DNA from 2 places in the Kitasatospora sp. NPDC085464 genome. Region 1 is predicted to be linked to the other one. Evidence: riboswitches for the same ligand, from Rfam matches in the RefSeq annotation. Region 1 holds a riboswitch; the other holds the start of a gene.

Region 1 (4,364 bases):
GATCGGCCCGTCCGGCTCCGGCAAGTCGACCTTCCTGCGGTGCATCAACCACCTGGAGAAGATCAACGGCGGTCTGCTGTCGGTGGACGGCGAACTGGTCGGCTACCGGCGCAAGGGCGACAGGCTCTACGAGCTGAGGGACCGCGAGGTCGCTCTCAAGCGGCGCGACATCGGCATGGTCTTCCAGCGCTTCAACCTGTTCCCGCACATGACCGCCATAGAGAACGTCATCGAGGCGCCGGTGCAGGTCAAGGGCGAGTCGAAGGCCGACGCGCGCGAGCGCGGCATGGCCCTGCTGGAGCGGGTCGGGCTCTCCGACAAGGCGAAGAGCTACCCCTCGCAGCTCTCCGGCGGCCAGCAGCAGCGCGTCGCGATCGCCCGCGCGCTGGCCATGAAGCCCAAGCTGATGCTCTTCGACGAGCCCACCTCGGCGCTCGACCCGGAGCTGGTCGGCGAGGTGCTGGACGTCATGCGCGGCCTGGCCGAGGAGGGGATGACGATGATCGTCGTCACCCACGAGATGGGCTTCGCCCGCGAGGTCGGCGACGCGCTGGTGTTCATGGACGGCGGTGTGGTGGTCGAGTCCGGCAACCCCCGCGAAGTCCTCACGAACCCGCAGCACGAACGCACCAGGGCGTTCCTCTCCAAGGTGCTCTGAGCCCATCCCGTCGGCGCCCGGCAGGCAGCTCCTGCCGGGCGCCGACGTTTTCCCCACTCGGGTAATAGGCTGGAAGCAGTCAGCCCGTTACCGACTCTCTGGAAGGACCGCCGTGGAGCTCGCCTCGTACGCCGACCTCGCCGTTCGGCTGGTGAACACCGAGGAGCCGGAGCGCGGCACCGACACGCTGACCTCCGTGGACGCGGTGCGCGCCTTGTTCTCCGACTCCTCCCGGGCCGCCGCGCTCGCCGACGAGTCCGACCTGCCCCGACTGCGGGCAGTGCGGACCCGGCTGCGCGGGGTCTTCGAGGCCGCCGCCGACGGGGACGAGACCCGCGGCGTCGACCTGCTGAACAGCCTGCTGATGGAGTACCCCGTCAGCCCGCTGATCTCCGGGCACGACTACCTGGACGACGCCGGACGGCCCCGCTGGCACCTGCACCTGGCCGACAACTCGCCGACCGCCACCGCGCACTTCAGCGCGGTCGCCTGCATGGGCCTGGCCGTCCACCTGACCGAGCTGGGCGGCGACCGGCTGGGCATCTGCCAGGCCGCGCCCTGCCGCAACGCCTACCTGGACACCTCGACCAACCGCTCCCGCCGCTACTGCTCGGACCGCTGTGCGACCCGGGCCAACGTCGCCGCCTACCGGGCCCGCAAGCGCCAGGAGGCGGAGGCCGCGCTGGGCGGCGGGCAGTAGGCGCTAGACGTCCTCCACCCAGGCGCCGAGGCGGCGGGCCAGGCCCGGCACCCGGGCCAGCCGCGGGGCGAGCAGCAGCCGCTCCAGCCGGCGGCCCGGCGCCAGCCAGGACGGGCGCGGGCTCAGCCGCAGCAGCACCCGGCCGAGCACCAGCTCGTCCGGGACCGCGCCGTAGCTGCGGCTGTCGCTGTCCACCGGACGGTTGTCGGAGAGCAGCCACCACCCGCCGGGCCGGCGCCCGGCGGCCCGCTTCACCACCAGCAGGTCCTGCTGGAAGGGGTGGCGGAAGAGCACCACCGCGCCCGGCCGGATCGGCGCGCCGTAGCGGACCAGCAGCCGGTCGCCCTCGCGCAGGGTCGGGACCATCGACGGACCCGCCACGTCGACGACCCCGAACGGCAACACGCCGCCCCCGGTCCGGCCCTCCGGTTCCGCGCTCCGTGCCACGACTCCTCCTCCCGCACGCCCGCCCCCAGTCTGCCGTACGGACCGTCACCTGTTCGGTGTCCGGATTACCCCGGTTCCGGGTCCGCCTTTTGCCCTAGGCCCACCGCCCGATCGCGAAACCACGAGGGCGGAAGGGTAATCTCGGGCGCGGGAAGACGATCTAAGGAAGGACTCCCATGTTCTCTCGTCTGTTTGCACCGCGTGCCACCGCTCACGCCCACTGTGACCTGCCCTGTGGCGTGTACGACCCGGCGCAGGCCCGGATCGAGGCCGAGTCGGTCAAGGCCACCCAGGAGAAGTACCAGGCCAACGAGGACCCGCACTTCCGTGCCCGCGCCATCATCATCAAGGAGCAGCGCGCCGAGGCCGTCAAGCACCACATCTCGGTGCTGTGGAGCGACTACTTCAAGGCCCCGCACTTCGAGAAGTACCCGCAGCTGCACCAGCTGATCAACGACACCCTGAAGGCCGCCTCGGCCACCAAGGCGTCCACCGACCCGGCCACCGGCCAGGCCCTGCTGGACCTGATCGCCGAGGTCGACAAGATCTTCTGGGAGACCAAGCAGGCCTGAGCCTGACGCGTCGCCACCCGACCGCCCCCGTCCGCACCGCCGGACGGGGGCGGTCGTGCGTTCACACTCGGCCCGACCCCGGTAAGGGTTGCCTACCCTGAGTGCCTGTTATGCTGCCAGGGCGTCCGAGGGGGAAGTCCGGTGAGAATCCGGCCCTGACCCGCAACGGTGAGCACGGCCCGCACCCGCGGTGCGGCCGCGCCAGCCCGATCGCCCTCGGCCGTTGGACTCCCGACGACTCGCCGTGGACTGCGAGGGGACGGCGCCCGGGCACGCCCCCGGCCGGCGCCCACCCCGGCGCACCCGCGGCCCGAGGCAAGGCGCATCCGTGACCCGCGCACCCATGACCCGCGCATCCGTGACCCGCGTAGCCGGCGGCCCGTCCGTCCACCGGACACCCGTGGTCCCGCTCACCGTCGGCCTCGGCGCCGCCCTGCTGCTGTCGCTGGTCTGCGGGGTCGCGCTGGGCTCCTCCGGGATCGGGCTCCCGCACGTACTGCGGCTGCTGGGCGCCGGACTGACGGGCGGTCGGCTGGAGGCCGACGAGGCGGCCGCGTACGCCATCGTCTGGGAGATCCGGCTGCCGCGCACCGTCCTGGCCGCCGTGGTCGGCTCCGGGCTGGCCGCCACCGGGGTCGCCGTCCAGGCGCTGGTGCGCAACGCCCTCGCCGACCCCTTCGTCCTCGGCATCTCCTCGGGCGCGGCCGTCGGCGCCAACGCCGTCCTGCTGTTCGGCGCCTTCGCCACGCTCGGGGTGTGGGCGATCTCCGCCTCCGCCTTCGGCTCCGCACTGCTCGCGATGACGCTGGTCTACCTCGCCGCCCGCACCGCGTACGGGCTCACGCCGCTGCGGCTGGTGCTCACCGGCACCGCCCTCTCCTACGGCTTCGCCGCCGCCACCACCCTGATGGTCTTCGTCGCCGACCGCGGCGACGCCGCCCGGAGCGCCATGATGTGGCTGCTCGGCAGCCTCGGCGGCGCCACCTGGGGCTCGGTGCCGATCGCCGCCTGCACCGTCCTGGCCGGCCTCGCCCACCTCGGCTGCGCCGCCGGACGGCTGGACGCGCTCGCCATGGGCGACGAGACCTCCGCCTCGCTCGGTGTGGACCCGGACCGGATGCGCCGCGAACTGTTCGTGGTGACCGCCGCCGTCACCGGCACGGTGGTCGCGGTCAGCGGCGCGATCGGCTTCGTCGGGCTGCTGGTGCCGCACGTGGCCCGGATGCTGGTCGGCGCCGGGCACCGCCGGGTGCTGCTGGTCGCCCCGCTCGTCGGGGCGCTGCTGCTGGTCTGGGTGGACATCGCCTCCCGCACCCTGCTGGCACCCGCCGAACTGCCCGTCGGGGTGTTCACCGCCGTGCTCGGCGTGCCCGCCTTCCTGCTGATGATGCGTCGGCGCGGCCACGCCTTCGGAGGCCGACGGTGACCGACGCCATCCGTACGACCGGCCCGGCCGCCCCGGCCGGCTCGACCGCCCGGCCCGACCGGGCGAAGGCCCAGGACCTCGACGTCGACACCGTCTCGGTGGAGTCGGCCGGCACCCGGATCGTCCACGAGGTGAGCCTGGCGGCCGCCCCCGGGCAGGTGGTCGGCCTGGTCGGACCGAACGGCAGCGGCAAGTCGACCCTGCTGCGCTGCGTCTACCGGGTGCTGAAGCCCACCGGCGGGGCCGTCCGGCTCGACGGCGACGACCTGCACGCGCTCTCCGCGCGGGAGACGGCCCGGCGGGTGGCCGCGCTGACCCAGGAGCACTCCGCCGAGTTCGACTTCACGGTGGCCGAGGTGGTCGCCATGGGCCGGCTGCCGCACCGGCGCGGCCTCGGCGCCCCGACCCACGCGGACCGGGAGCGCTGCGCCGGCGCCCTGGCGAAGGTCCGGGCCGGGCACCTCGCCGAACGGGGCTTCCTGAGCCTGTCCGGAGGCGAGAAGCAGCGAGTGCTGTTCGCCCGCGCGCTGGTCCAGGAGCCGCGCCTGCTGGTGCTCGACG
Region 2 (4,364 bases), on a different contig from region 1:
GGCCAGCCCGTTGTCGACCACGGCCCGGACCACGATGCCGAGCGCCAGGACGAAGGCCAGGAACGGTACGGCGGCCGAGCGCACGATCGCCACCGGGGTGGAGCGCCGCCGGACCAGGGCCCGGACGGCGAGCACCAGCGCGCCGGCCAGCGCCGCCCAGGCCGGATCGACGCCGACGATCGAGGTCAGGACGAATCCGGCGAGCGTGCAGGCGACGGTGACCAGCGCGAACAGCGGCATCTCCGGCGCCTCCGCCTCGCCCGCGGCCGGGGCGCCCGCGTCGAGATCGGCGGCGAAGAACCGGCGCAGCACCACGTACTCGACGGCGATGGCCGCCAGCCACGGCAGCGCCATCAGTGCGGCGAACCGGGTGAAGCTCAGCCCGCTGGCGGCGAAGGCCAGCAGGTTGGTGAGGTTGGAGACCGGCAGCAGCAGCGAGGCGGTGTTCGACAGGTGGGTACAGGCGTACAGGTGCGGTTTGGGGCGCGCGCCGAGCCGGGCCGCGGTGACGAACACCACCGGCGTCAGCAGCACCACGGTGGCGTCCAGGCTGAGCACCGCCGTGACCACCGAGGCGACCACGAACACCTGCACCAGGAGCCGCCGCGGACTCCCGGCCGACGTCCGGGCCATCCACGCCCCGCAGGCACGGAACAGGCCCTCGTCGTCGCACAGTTGAGCCAGCACCAGCACGGCTGCCAGGAACCCGATCACCGGCCCGAGCCGCTGCGCCTCGGCCACCGCGTGGTCCCAGGAGATCGCGCCCGTGGCGATCGCCAGCCCGGCCGCCGGGACCGCGACCACCGCCTCCGGCCAGCCCCACGGCCGTACCACCGCGCAGACGAGTACCAGCACCAGCAGGCCGACGGACAGCGCTTCCGCGGATGACGTACTCAGGGTCTTGCTCCTCGCAGGTGACGGTGACCACCCACCCGATCCGGAAACTCGCAGGTGAGCCGGTAGGAATGTACCGGTTGGCCGCCGTACCGCCGGTGTCGGCGCGGGGGAGGTGCGCGGTGGGCACGGCCCCGCTGTCCGGGGCCCACCCGCTGCCTCGGCCGGCGCGGGGGCGGCCGGGCGTCCGAGGCCGCGCGCGGCACGGCTCTGTCCACGGCTGGGGAGGACGCGCTGGGAATCCCGGCCCGGGCCGCGGCACCGACTACAACGAGTCCCGGGCCGCCGTCGCCGCCTCATCCAGTGGCCCTGCGGTACGGGCGCGAACCAGCAGTTCCAACGGCGCGCGGCGTGAGGTAGCCACCCTCGCCTCCCATCCCGGGAGCCGGGGGCCGGAGGCTCGCCGACCGGGGGCCGCGCCCGGCTGCGGGGTGGCCCCCGGGTCGAGCGGGCCGATCGCGCCATCGGCCCGGCGCCCGGTGCGTGGGACCCCGATGACGCGGCGCGCACCCGGACCTCTGGACTTACTAGGACGTCCAACTATATGGTCGACGGCAGGTCCGCGGTGTCAGGGAAGCCGGTGTGAGTCCGGCACGGTCCCGCCACTGTGACCGGGGAGTCCGCCCTCGCAGGAGACGGCCACTGGCAGCCAGCCGGGAAGGCCTGAGGGCGTGCGGTGATCCGGGAGTCAGGATACCGGCCGCGGGTGATCCGTGTTTTCCACGAGGATGGAGACGACACGCATGACTCCGGGCTGCTCCCGTTCCGCTGCTCCTGGTGGTCCCGTGCCGATGGCCGTCGGGGCCCACCTGCCCTGACGGTCCGTCAACCACCGCAGCCGGGGCGGCGCACGACCGTGCGCCCCGCCGTCCGGCGGCGGCCTCCATTCCTCCTCTCCCGACCCGTTGAGAGAAGGAACCGATGGTCCGTGAACTGACCCACTTCGTCGCCGGGAAGCGCACACCCGGGACGTCCGGTCGCTTCGGCGACGTGTACGACCCCAACACCGGCCGGGTGCAGGCCCGGGTGCCGCTCGCCGACCGCGCCGAGGTCGAGGCGGTGATCGCCGACGCCGCGCAGGCCCAGCCCGCGTGGGCGGCCTGGAACCCGCAGCGCCGGGCCCGCGTCCTGCTGCGCTTCCTGCAGCTCGTCGAGCAGGAGAAGGAGGAGCTGGCCCGGCTGCTGTCCGCCGAGCACGGCAAGACCGTCGCCGACGCCCACGGCGACCTCCAACGCGGCCTGGAGGTCGTGGAGTTCGCCGCCGGGATCCCGCACCTGCTGAAGGGCGAGTTCAGCGACAACGCCGGCACCGGCATCGACGTCTACTCGATGCGCCAGCCGCTCGGCGTCGTCGCGGGCATCACGCCGTTCAACTTCCCCGCGATGATCCCGCTGTGGAAGGCCGCGCCCGCGCTGGCCTGCGGCAACTCCTTCGTCCTCAAGCCCTCCGAGCGTGACCCGTCGGTGCCGCTGCGGCTGGCCGAGCTGTTCCTGGAGGCCGGGCTGCCGCCGGGCGTGTTCAACGTGGTCAACGGCGGCAAGGAGGCCGTGGACACCCTGCTGGAGGACCCGCGGGTCGAGGCGCTGGGCTTCGTCGGCTCGACCCCGATCGCCCAGTACGTCTACGCGACCGCCGCTGCGCACGGCAAGCGCGCGCAGTGCTTCGGCAGCGCCAAGAACCACATGATCGTGATGCCGGACGCGGACCTCGACCAGGCCGCCGACGCGCTGATCGGCGCCGGCTACGGCTCGGCCGGCGAGCGCTGCATGGCCATCTCCGTCGCCGTCCCGGTCGGCGAGGAGACCGCGGACGCCCTGGTGGCGAAGCTGGTCGAGCGGATCGCCGCGCTCAAGGTCGGCCGCTCGGACGACCCGGCGGCGGACTTCGGCCCGCTGGTGGGCCGCGACGCCCTGGAGCGGGTCCGCGGCTACCTGGACCTCGGGGTCGAGGAGGGCGCCGAACTCGTCGTCGACGGAAGGGACTTCCGCCTGGAGGGGCACGAGGACGGCTACTTCCTCGGCGCCTCGCTGTTCGACCGGGTCACCCCGGAGATGCGGATCCACCGCGAGGAGATCTTCGGCCCGGTGCTCACCGTCGTCCGCGCCGCCGACTACGAGGAGGCGCTGCGCCTGCCCAGCGAGCACGAGTTCGGCAACGGCGTGGCCATCTACACCCGGGACGGCGACACGGCGCGGGACTTCGCCCGCCGGGTGAACACCGGCATGGTCGGCGTCAACGTGCCCATCCCGGTGCCGATCGCCTACCACACCTTCGGCGGCTGGAAGCGCTCCGGCTTCGGCGACCTCAACCAGCACGGCCCGGACTCGATCCGCTTCTACACCCGCACCCGCACCGTCACCTCGCGCTGGCCCTCCGGGGTCAAGGAAGGCGCGAGCTTCACCATGCCGACGATGGGATGAGCGCCGTGCACGATCTCACCGAGGACCAGCGCGCCATCGCGGAGACGACCCGGGCCTTCGCCGACGAGTACCTGGCACCGAACGCCGTCGAGTGGGACCGGACCAAGCACTTCCCCGTGGACGTGCTACGCAAGGCAGCGGACGTCGGTCTGGCCGGCGTCTACGTGCGCGAGGACGCCGGCGGTTCCGAACTCTCCCGCCTGGAGGGGGTGGTGGCCTTCGAGGCGCTGGCGACCGGCTGCCCGTCGATCGCCGCCTACCTGTCCATCCACAACATGGTCGGCTGGATGATCGACCGCTACGGCAGCACCGCGCAGCGCTCCCGCTGGCTGCCCGGCCTCTGCACCGCCGAGCACCTGGGCAGCTACTGCCTGACCGAGCCCGGCGCCGGCTCCGACGCGGCGGCGATCGCCACCCGGGCCGTCCGGGACGGCGACCACTGGGTGCTGGACGGCGTCAAGCAGTTCATCTCCGGGGCAGGCGACTCCCGGATCTACGTGGTGATGGCCCGCACCGGTGGACCGGGAGCCGACGGGGTCTCCGCGTTCGTCGTCGAGCGGGACGACCCCGGCGTCTCGTTCGGGCCGAACGAGCGGAAGATGGGCTGGAACGCCCAGCCCACCCGGCAGGTCGTGCTGGACGGTGTCCGGCTGCCCGCCGACCGTCTGCTCGGCGCCGAGGGCGAGGGCTTCCGGATCGCCATGAGCGGGCTGAACGGCGGCCGGCTCGGCATCGCGGCCTGCTCGCTCGGCGGCGCGCAGGAGGCGCTGGAGCGCGCCACCCGCTACCTGGCGGACCGTGCGGCGTTCGGCGCCCGGCTGCTGCACGCCCAGGCTCTGCAGTTCCGACTGGCCGACATGGCAACGGAGTTGGAGGCGGCCCGGGCGCTGGTGTGGCGGGCGGCCGGCGCGCTGGACCGGGGCGATCCCCGGGCGCCGCAGCTGTGCGCGATGGCCAAGCGCTACGCCACCGACACCGGCTTCGACGTCGCGAACCAGGCCCTCCAGCTGCACGGCGGCTACGGCTACCTGGCCGAGTACGGCATCGAG

The links. Region 1 has a riboswitch for cobalamin ahead of ACIGG8_RS00485 (FecCD family ABC transporter permease). Riboswitches for the same ligand answer to the same signal wherever they lie in the genome.
Region 2: linked by a shared signal. The riboswitch ahead of ACIGG8_RS08510 (CoA-acylating methylmalonate-semialdehyde dehydrogenase) and the one ahead of ACIGG8_RS00485 (FecCD family ABC transporter permease) in region 1 are both predicted to bind cobalamin.

Annotation. Positions count from the first base shown of each region.
Region 1 covers NZ_JBITTM010000001.1:109,729-114,092, forward strand. Annotated here, with positions in the region: gene ACIGG8_RS00465 (amino acid ABC transporter ATP-binding protein) at 1-658, shown strand, start outside; gene ACIGG8_RS00470 (CGNR zinc finger domain-containing protein) at 771-1,358, shown strand; gene sodX (nickel-type superoxide dismutase maturation protease) at 1,362-1,724, opposite strand; gene sodN (superoxide dismutase, Ni) at 1,982-2,377, shown strand; cobalamin riboswitch at 2,460-2,585, shown strand; gene ACIGG8_RS00485 (FecCD family ABC transporter permease) at 2,721-3,803, shown strand; gene ACIGG8_RS00490 (ABC transporter ATP-binding protein) at 3,902-4,364, shown strand, end outside.
Region 2 covers NZ_JBITTM010000007.1:203,156-207,519, forward strand. Annotated here, with positions in the region: gene ACIGG8_RS08505 (SLC13 family permease) at 1-897, opposite strand, end outside; cobalamin riboswitch at 1,423-1,614, shown strand; gene ACIGG8_RS08510 (CoA-acylating methylmalonate-semialdehyde dehydrogenase) at 1,816-3,315, shown strand; gene ACIGG8_RS08515 (acyl-CoA dehydrogenase family protein) at 3,312-4,364, shown strand, end outside.